DNA from 3 places in the Spiribacter sp. SSL99 genome. Region 2 is predicted to be linked to each of the others. Evidence: predicted binding sites of a transcription regulator. Region 2 holds the regulator's gene; each other region holds the start of a gene.
The links. Region 2 encodes sigma-54, which starts transcription at its own class of promoters, with help from an activator protein. Its sites were predicted from a motif close to TGGCANGNTNCNTGCTT; they were not measured.
Positions count from the first base shown of each region.

Region 1: glnA (glutamate--ammonia ligase) is a predicted target of sigma-54. The motif match lies at 1,316-1,332, and genes of this name have one in related genera.
Region 3: urtA (urea ABC transporter substrate-binding protein) is a predicted target of sigma-54. The motif match lies at 766-782, and genes of this name have one in related genera.

Region 1 is NZ_MAOM01000016.1:93,000-95,179, reverse strand. Features, by position in the region: gene glnA (glutamate--ammonia ligase) at 1-1,272, opposite strand, end outside; gene glyQ (glycine--tRNA ligase subunit alpha) at 1,524-2,180, shown strand, end outside.
Region 2 is NZ_MAOM01000018.1:31,430-33,609, forward strand. Features, by position in the region: gene hpf (ribosome hibernation-promoting factor, HPF/YfiA family) at 1-12, opposite strand, end outside; gene BA899_RS06735 (RNA polymerase factor sigma-54) at 36-1,505, opposite strand; gene lptB (LPS export ABC transporter ATP-binding protein) at 1,567-2,180, opposite strand, start outside.
Region 3 is NZ_MAOM01000017.1:146,613-148,792, forward strand. Features, by position in the region: gene BA899_RS06400 (urease accessory protein UreF) at 1-17, shown strand, start outside; gene ureG (urease accessory protein UreG) at 47-673, shown strand; gene urtA (urea ABC transporter substrate-binding protein) at 837-2,153, shown strand.

The DNA.
Region 1 (2,180 bases), on a different contig from region 2:
GAGCGCGTCCAGGGCCTCTTCCAGCGAGAACGCGACCTTGTCGATCTCGGCCTCTTCCTCGGGCGGCAGATCGTAGAGGTCCTTGTCCATGGCATCGCCGGGATGGATCTTGTTCTGAATGCCGTCAAGGCCGGCCATCAGCATCGCGGCAAAGCACAGATACGGGTTGGCGGTGCTGTCCGGGAAGCGCAGCTCGATCCGCCGGGCCTTGGGATTGGCCACCCACGGGATGCGCACCGACGCCGAGCGGTTGCGGGCCGAGTAGGCCAGCAGCACCGGCGCCTCAAAGCCGGGGACCAGACGCTTGTAGCTGTTGGTCGAGGCGTTGGCGAAGGCGTTGATGGCCTTGGCGTGCTTGATCAGACCACCGATGTAGTAAAGCGCCGTCTCGGACAGGCCGCCGTACTGATCGCCGGCAAACAGCATCTCGCCGGTCTTGCCGATGGACTGATGGACGTGCATGCCGCTGCCGTTGTCACCCACGACCGGCTTGGGCATGAACGTGGCGGTCTTGCCGTAAGCCGCGGCCACGTTGTGCACCACGTACTTGAGGGTCTGCACCTCGTCGGCCTTTTTGACCAGGGTGTTGAAGCCCACGCCGAGCTCGCACTGTCCGGCGGTGGCCACCTCATGATGGTGCACCTCGGTGGTCATGCCCACTTCGGTCAGGCACTCGAGCATGGCCGAGCGCATGTCATGAAGGCTGTCCACCGGCGGGACCGGAAAATAGCCGCCCTTTACGCCCGGGCGATGACCCATGTTGCCATCAGGGTAGACCTTCTCGGTGTTCCAGTCGGCTTCCTGGGAGTCGATCTTGTAGAACGAGCCGCTCATGTTGGTGCCGTAGCGCACATCGTCAAACACGAAAAACTCGTTCTCGGGCCCGAAGTAGGCCACATCACCGATGCCGGTGGACTGCAGATACGCCTCGGCGCGCTGGGCGATGGACCGCGGATCCCGACCATAGCCCTGCATGGTGTTGGGCTCGATGATCTGGCAGACCAGCGTCAGCGTCATGTCGTCGAAGAAGGGGTCGAGCATGGCGGTATCGGCATCGGGCATGAGGATCATGTCCGACTCGTTGATGCCCTTCCAGCCATCGATTGACGAGCCGTCGAACATCTTCCCCTCGGTGAAGAGATCGGCATCCACGGCGTGGGCCGGCAGCGTCACGTGCTGCTGCTTGCCCTTGGGGTCGGTGAAACGCAGATCCACAAAGCGGACCTCGTTGTCCTTGATCATCGCAAGAACGTCGTCGGCGGTGTGAGCCATCGTTCGGCCTCCAGTCATGTTCATTGAAAAGTCCTACGGGGATAAGCATTTTCCGTGCCAACCCGCCGAAGTGCACCAAAACGGGCCCTGCCGTGACCGATTCCGGGCATCATCCGGGTGCATGCACCACCTTAACGCGTTTGGTGGTGCAAACGCACCAATACCGTGCATTGGGCGCCGGCGGGCTGCCTGACAGGGATGGCGCGGGCGGGCTATACTTTCCGCTTTCGCCGCTTTGCTGGAGAGCATCGATGACGTTTCAGGCGCTGATTCTCGCGCTGCAGAAGTACTGGGCCGACCGGGGCTGCGTCCTCATGCAGCCGCTCGACATGGAGGTGGGCGCGGGCACCTTCCACCCCGCGACCTTCCTGCGGGCCATCGGCCCCGAGCCGTGGCGCGCCGCCTACGTCCAGCCCTCCCGCCGGCCCACCGACGGCCGCTATGGCGAAAACCCCAACCGCCTGCAGCACTACTACCAGTTCCAGGTGGTGCTCAAGCCCTCACCCAAGGATATCCAGGAGCAGTATCTGGGCTCGCTCGAGGCGCTGGGCCTCGACCCCCTGGTGCACGACATCCGCTTTGTCGAGGACAACTGGGAGTCCCCCACGCTGGGCGCCTGGGGCCTGGGCTGGGAGGTGTGGCTCAACGGCATGGAGATCACCCAGTTCACCTACTTCCAGCAGGCCGGCGGCCTCGACTGCCGGCCGGTGATGGGCGAGATCACCTACGGGCTGGAGCGCATCGCCATGTACCTCCAGGAGGTGGAGAGCGTCTTCGATCTGGTCTGGAGCGAGGGCGTGGACGGACCGGTGACCTATGGCGACGTCTACCTGCAGAACGAGCGCGAGCAGTCGCGCTACAACTTCGAGGAGGCCGATGTCGAAAGCCTTTTCCAGGCCTTCGACACC
Region 2 (2,180 bases):
GTCGATTTTCATGATTTCCCCTTATGTTTTCTTCTTCAGCGTAGCCGTTTGCGTTGGGTTGACGAGGCGATCCCCATGACTTCCCGGTATTTGGCCACGGTTCGCCGCGCCACGTGAATGCCCTCCCCACGCAGCGTCTCGGTCAGCCGTGAATCGCTGAGTGGCCTGGCCGGATCTTCTGCCGCCACCTGCCGGCGGATGCGCGCGCGAATGGCCGTCGCCGAGCACTCACCGCCGTCGGCCGTCGGGACATGGCTTGAGAAAAAATGCTTGAACTCCAGCGTCCCCTGGGGCGTGAGGATGTATTTCCGCGAGGTGATCCGCGATACGGTCGATTCATGCATGTCGATGGCCTCGGCGACATCGCGCAGCACCAGTGGCTGCATCGACTCTTCACCATACTCCAGAAACGCCTGCTGGCGCTCGACGACGCATTCGGCCACGCGCTGCAGCGTGTCGCGCCGCGACTCCAGGCTTTTGATCAGCCAGCGTGCCTCCTGCAGGTGATCGCGCAGCAGGCTGTTGTCACGGCTGCTGTCGCCCCGCCGGATCAGGCTCGCGTAGTAGTCGTTGATGCGCACCCGGGGCGAAGCCTCGGGGTTGATCTCGACCTGCCAGCGGCCGTTGACCCGCCGCACCCGACAGTCGGGGACAACGTAATCGGTGCGGGTTTCGCCGAATCGCGATCCGGGATGGGGGTCGAGTCGGCGGATCAGCGACAGGGCCACGTCCAGCTGTTCCTGGTCGACCTTCAGGTGCTCGCGCAGCGCGACCTGCCGGCCCGGGCTGAACAGTGACCAGTCGGCTTCAATGGCCTGGCGGGCGGTCTGGCGCCCGGGCGTGTCCGGCGGCATGGCGTCGATCTGGATCTGCAGTGCCTCGCGGGCGTCACGGGCGCCGATGCCGATCGGGTCCATGTGCTGGAGGATCGTGAGGACGGCGTTGATGTCGTCCTCGTCGATGTCGGCGTCGACATCGGCGTCGAGGGCGGACCGCAATTCGCTGACCGGCTCGGCCAGATGCCCGCGCTCGTCCAGGGCATCGATCAGTGCGGCGGCGATCTGGCGGTCGGTCGCGCCCAGGCTGGACAGATCGACCTGCCACTGCAGGTGATCGCGCAGCGAATCGGCGGGGGCCGCCTGGCGATCGAGAAAGTCGCTGCCGCCGTCGCCTTCCGCCGTGGCGCCCGCCGGCCCGTTATGACCGGTGTCATCCCAGTGCTCGGAGACCGCCATGCCCTCGCCCAGCTCGGTGGCGTCGGTGGCGTTCGAGCCCAGACGCTCTTCCGACGGATCGGGGGTGGCCGGCGTCGCCCCCTCGGGCGCGGCGGCTGCGGCGGCGTGATCGGTGTCGTCTTCGGGCTCGAGCATGACGTTGGACTCGAGCGCCTCGCGGATCTCGAGCGCCAGCTCGGCCGCCGGCAGCTGCAGCAACCGGATCGCCTGCTGCAGCTGGGGCGTCATGGTGAGCTGTTGACTGGCCCGAAGTTCAAGCGACTGCTTCATTGTTCCCCGCGTGCGAATTGGTCTGGACAGCGTAACGCCGGCTGTCCGGCGCCCGCCAGTCTCACAGGTGGAAGTCCTCGCCCAGGTAGACCGCCCGCACCTCGGCGTTGTCGAGGATCATGCCGGGGGTCCCGTCGGCGATCACCCGGCCGGCGTTGAGGATGCTGGCACGGTCGACCAGGGCCAGCGTCTCGCGGACGTTGTGATCGGTGATCAGTACGCCGATACCGCGCTCCGCCAGGTGTCGGACGATGCCCTTGATGTCGCCCACCGAGATCGGATCAACGCCGGCGAAGGGCTCGTCCAGCAGGATGAAGCGCGGATCGGCGGCCAGCGCCCGGGCAATCTCAACGCGCCGTCGCTCGCCGCCCGACAGGCTGATCCCGGCCTGGTCACGCAGATGCCCGATGCCGAACTCCTCCATGAGTGCCTCCGCCTGCTCAAGCCGTGCCTGGCGTGACAGCCCGTCACGGGTCTCGAGCACGGCGAGCAGGTTGTCGAGCACCGACAGCCGCCGGAACACCGATGCCTCCTGCGGCAGGTAGCCGATCCCGCGCCGCGCCCGGGCATGCATGGGGAGGCTGCCAATGTCATCGCCATCCAGCCGGATGACCCCGGCGTCCGCCCGGATCAGGCCGACAATCATGTAAAAGCTGGTGGTCTTGCCGGCTCCAT
Region 3 (2,180 bases), on a different contig from region 2:
GGCTGTTCCGCAGCTGAACGATCACAATTCCGGAGGATGACCCGTCATGACAGATAACCCCACTCCGCTGCGCGTCGGTATCGGTGGACCGGTCGGATCCGGCAAGACCGCCCTCACGCTGGCGCTGTGCCGGGCGCTTCGCGAGCGCCTGTCGCTTGCCGTGGTGACCAATGATATTTACACCCGCGAGGATGCCGAGTTTCTCTCGCGCCACGAGGCACTGCCCAGCGGGCGCATCGTCGGCGTTGAAACGGGTGGGTGTCCGCATACCGCCATCCGCGAGGATGCCTCGATGAATCTCACCGCGGTCGCCGATCTGCAGGCGCGCTTCGGTGATCTCGATGTGGTGTTCATTGAAAGTGGTGGCGACAACCTCTCGGCCACGTTCTCGCCGGAACTCTCCGATCTGACCCTGTACGTCATTGATGTCTCGGCCGGCGACAAGATCCCGCGCAAGGGCGGCCCCGGCATCACACGTTCTGACCTGCTGGTCATCAACAAGACCGACCTCGCGCCGCAGGTGGGGGCGTCGCTCGACGTGATGGCCCGTGACAGCCGCATGATGCGCGGCGAGGCCCCGTTCCAGCTTGCCAGCATCGCCGCCGGAGAAGGCGTTGAGGGCATCATCGAATTCATCCTGCGGGAGGGCATGCTGGCGCGCTCGGTGGCCTAGCGTGCACTACGAGCGGGAATCGCCGGTCGCGGCCGCACCAGTGTGGCGCATGCGACACCGGTTGACGCCTGCCGGGCGGTAGCCCGAACAGCTGGCACGTTAATTGCTATCCAGTGAACAGGCCGATGGTCGGCCTGGTGATTCACTTCAAAGGAGTTCACGCATGTACGCAAAGAAGCGACTGCATAACGGCATGGCAAGTACGCTTGCCGCTGGCGTTCTGGCGCTTGGGCTGGGAGGCAACAGCGCACTGGCCCAGGAGGAGGATCCGATCAAGGTCGGCATCCTGCATTCACTGTCCGGCACGATGGCGATCAGTGAGACGGCCCTCAAGGAAACCGTCGAGATGCTCATCGAGCAGCAGAACGAGAACGGCGGCCTGCTTGGACGCGAAATCGAACCGGTGGTCGTGGACCCGGCCTCGGACTGGCCGCGATTCGCCGAGCAGGCAAGGCAGCTGCTGGCGGACGACGAGGTTGACGTGGTGTTCGGCACCTGGACATCGGTCTCGCGAAAGTCCGTCCTGCCGGTGTTCGAAGAGCTCAACGGGCTGCTCTTCTACCCGGTGCAGTATGAGGGCGAGGAATCCTCCGAGAATGTGTTCTATCTGGGGGCCTCACCCAACCAGCAGGCCATTCCGGCGGTTGATTACCTGATGGACGAACTGGACGTGGAGCGCTTCGCGCTGCTGGGGACCGACTATGTCTATCCCCGCACGACCAACAAGATCCTCGAGCAGTACCTCATGGATAACGGGGTGGCCGAGGAAGACATCATGATCAACTACACGCCGTTCGGGCATTCCGACTGGCAGAGCATCGTCTCGGATGTGCGCGACTTCGGGGGCCAGGGTGAGAAGACCGCCATCGTCTCGACCATCAACGGTGACGCCAACGTCCCGTTCTACACCGAGCTGGCCAACCAGGGCGTTTCCGCCTCGGATATTCCGGTGGTGGCCTTTTCGGTGGGTGAGCAGGAGCTTGCCGGGATCGACACCGAACCGCTGGTCGGTCACATGTCGGCCTGGAACTACTTCATGAGCGCGCCGACCACGGAGAACGTCGAGTTCATCCAGGCGTGGCACGAGTTCAAGGATGATACCTCGGCGGTCACCAACGATCCGATGGAGGCCCATTACATCGGCTTCAACATGTGGGTCGAGGCCGTGCGCCGGGCCGGTACAACCGACGTTGAAGCGGTGCAGGACGCGATCATCGGCGTGACCGTCCCCAATCTCACCGGCGGCTACGCCACCATGATGCCCAACCACCACATCACCAAGCCGGTGATGATCGGTGAGATCCAGCCTGATGGGCAGTTCTCGGTGGTCTGGGAGACCAACGGCGAAGTGGCCGGTGATGCCTGGTCGGACTATCTCCCCGAGAGCAGCGACATCATCGCCAGCTGGCGGGCACCGTTGCTCTGCGGAAATTACAACGTCGAGACCGGCGTGTGTTCAGGTCAGGACTACGGCGACTGACCATGGCGACGCTGCCCCGCCGCCGGT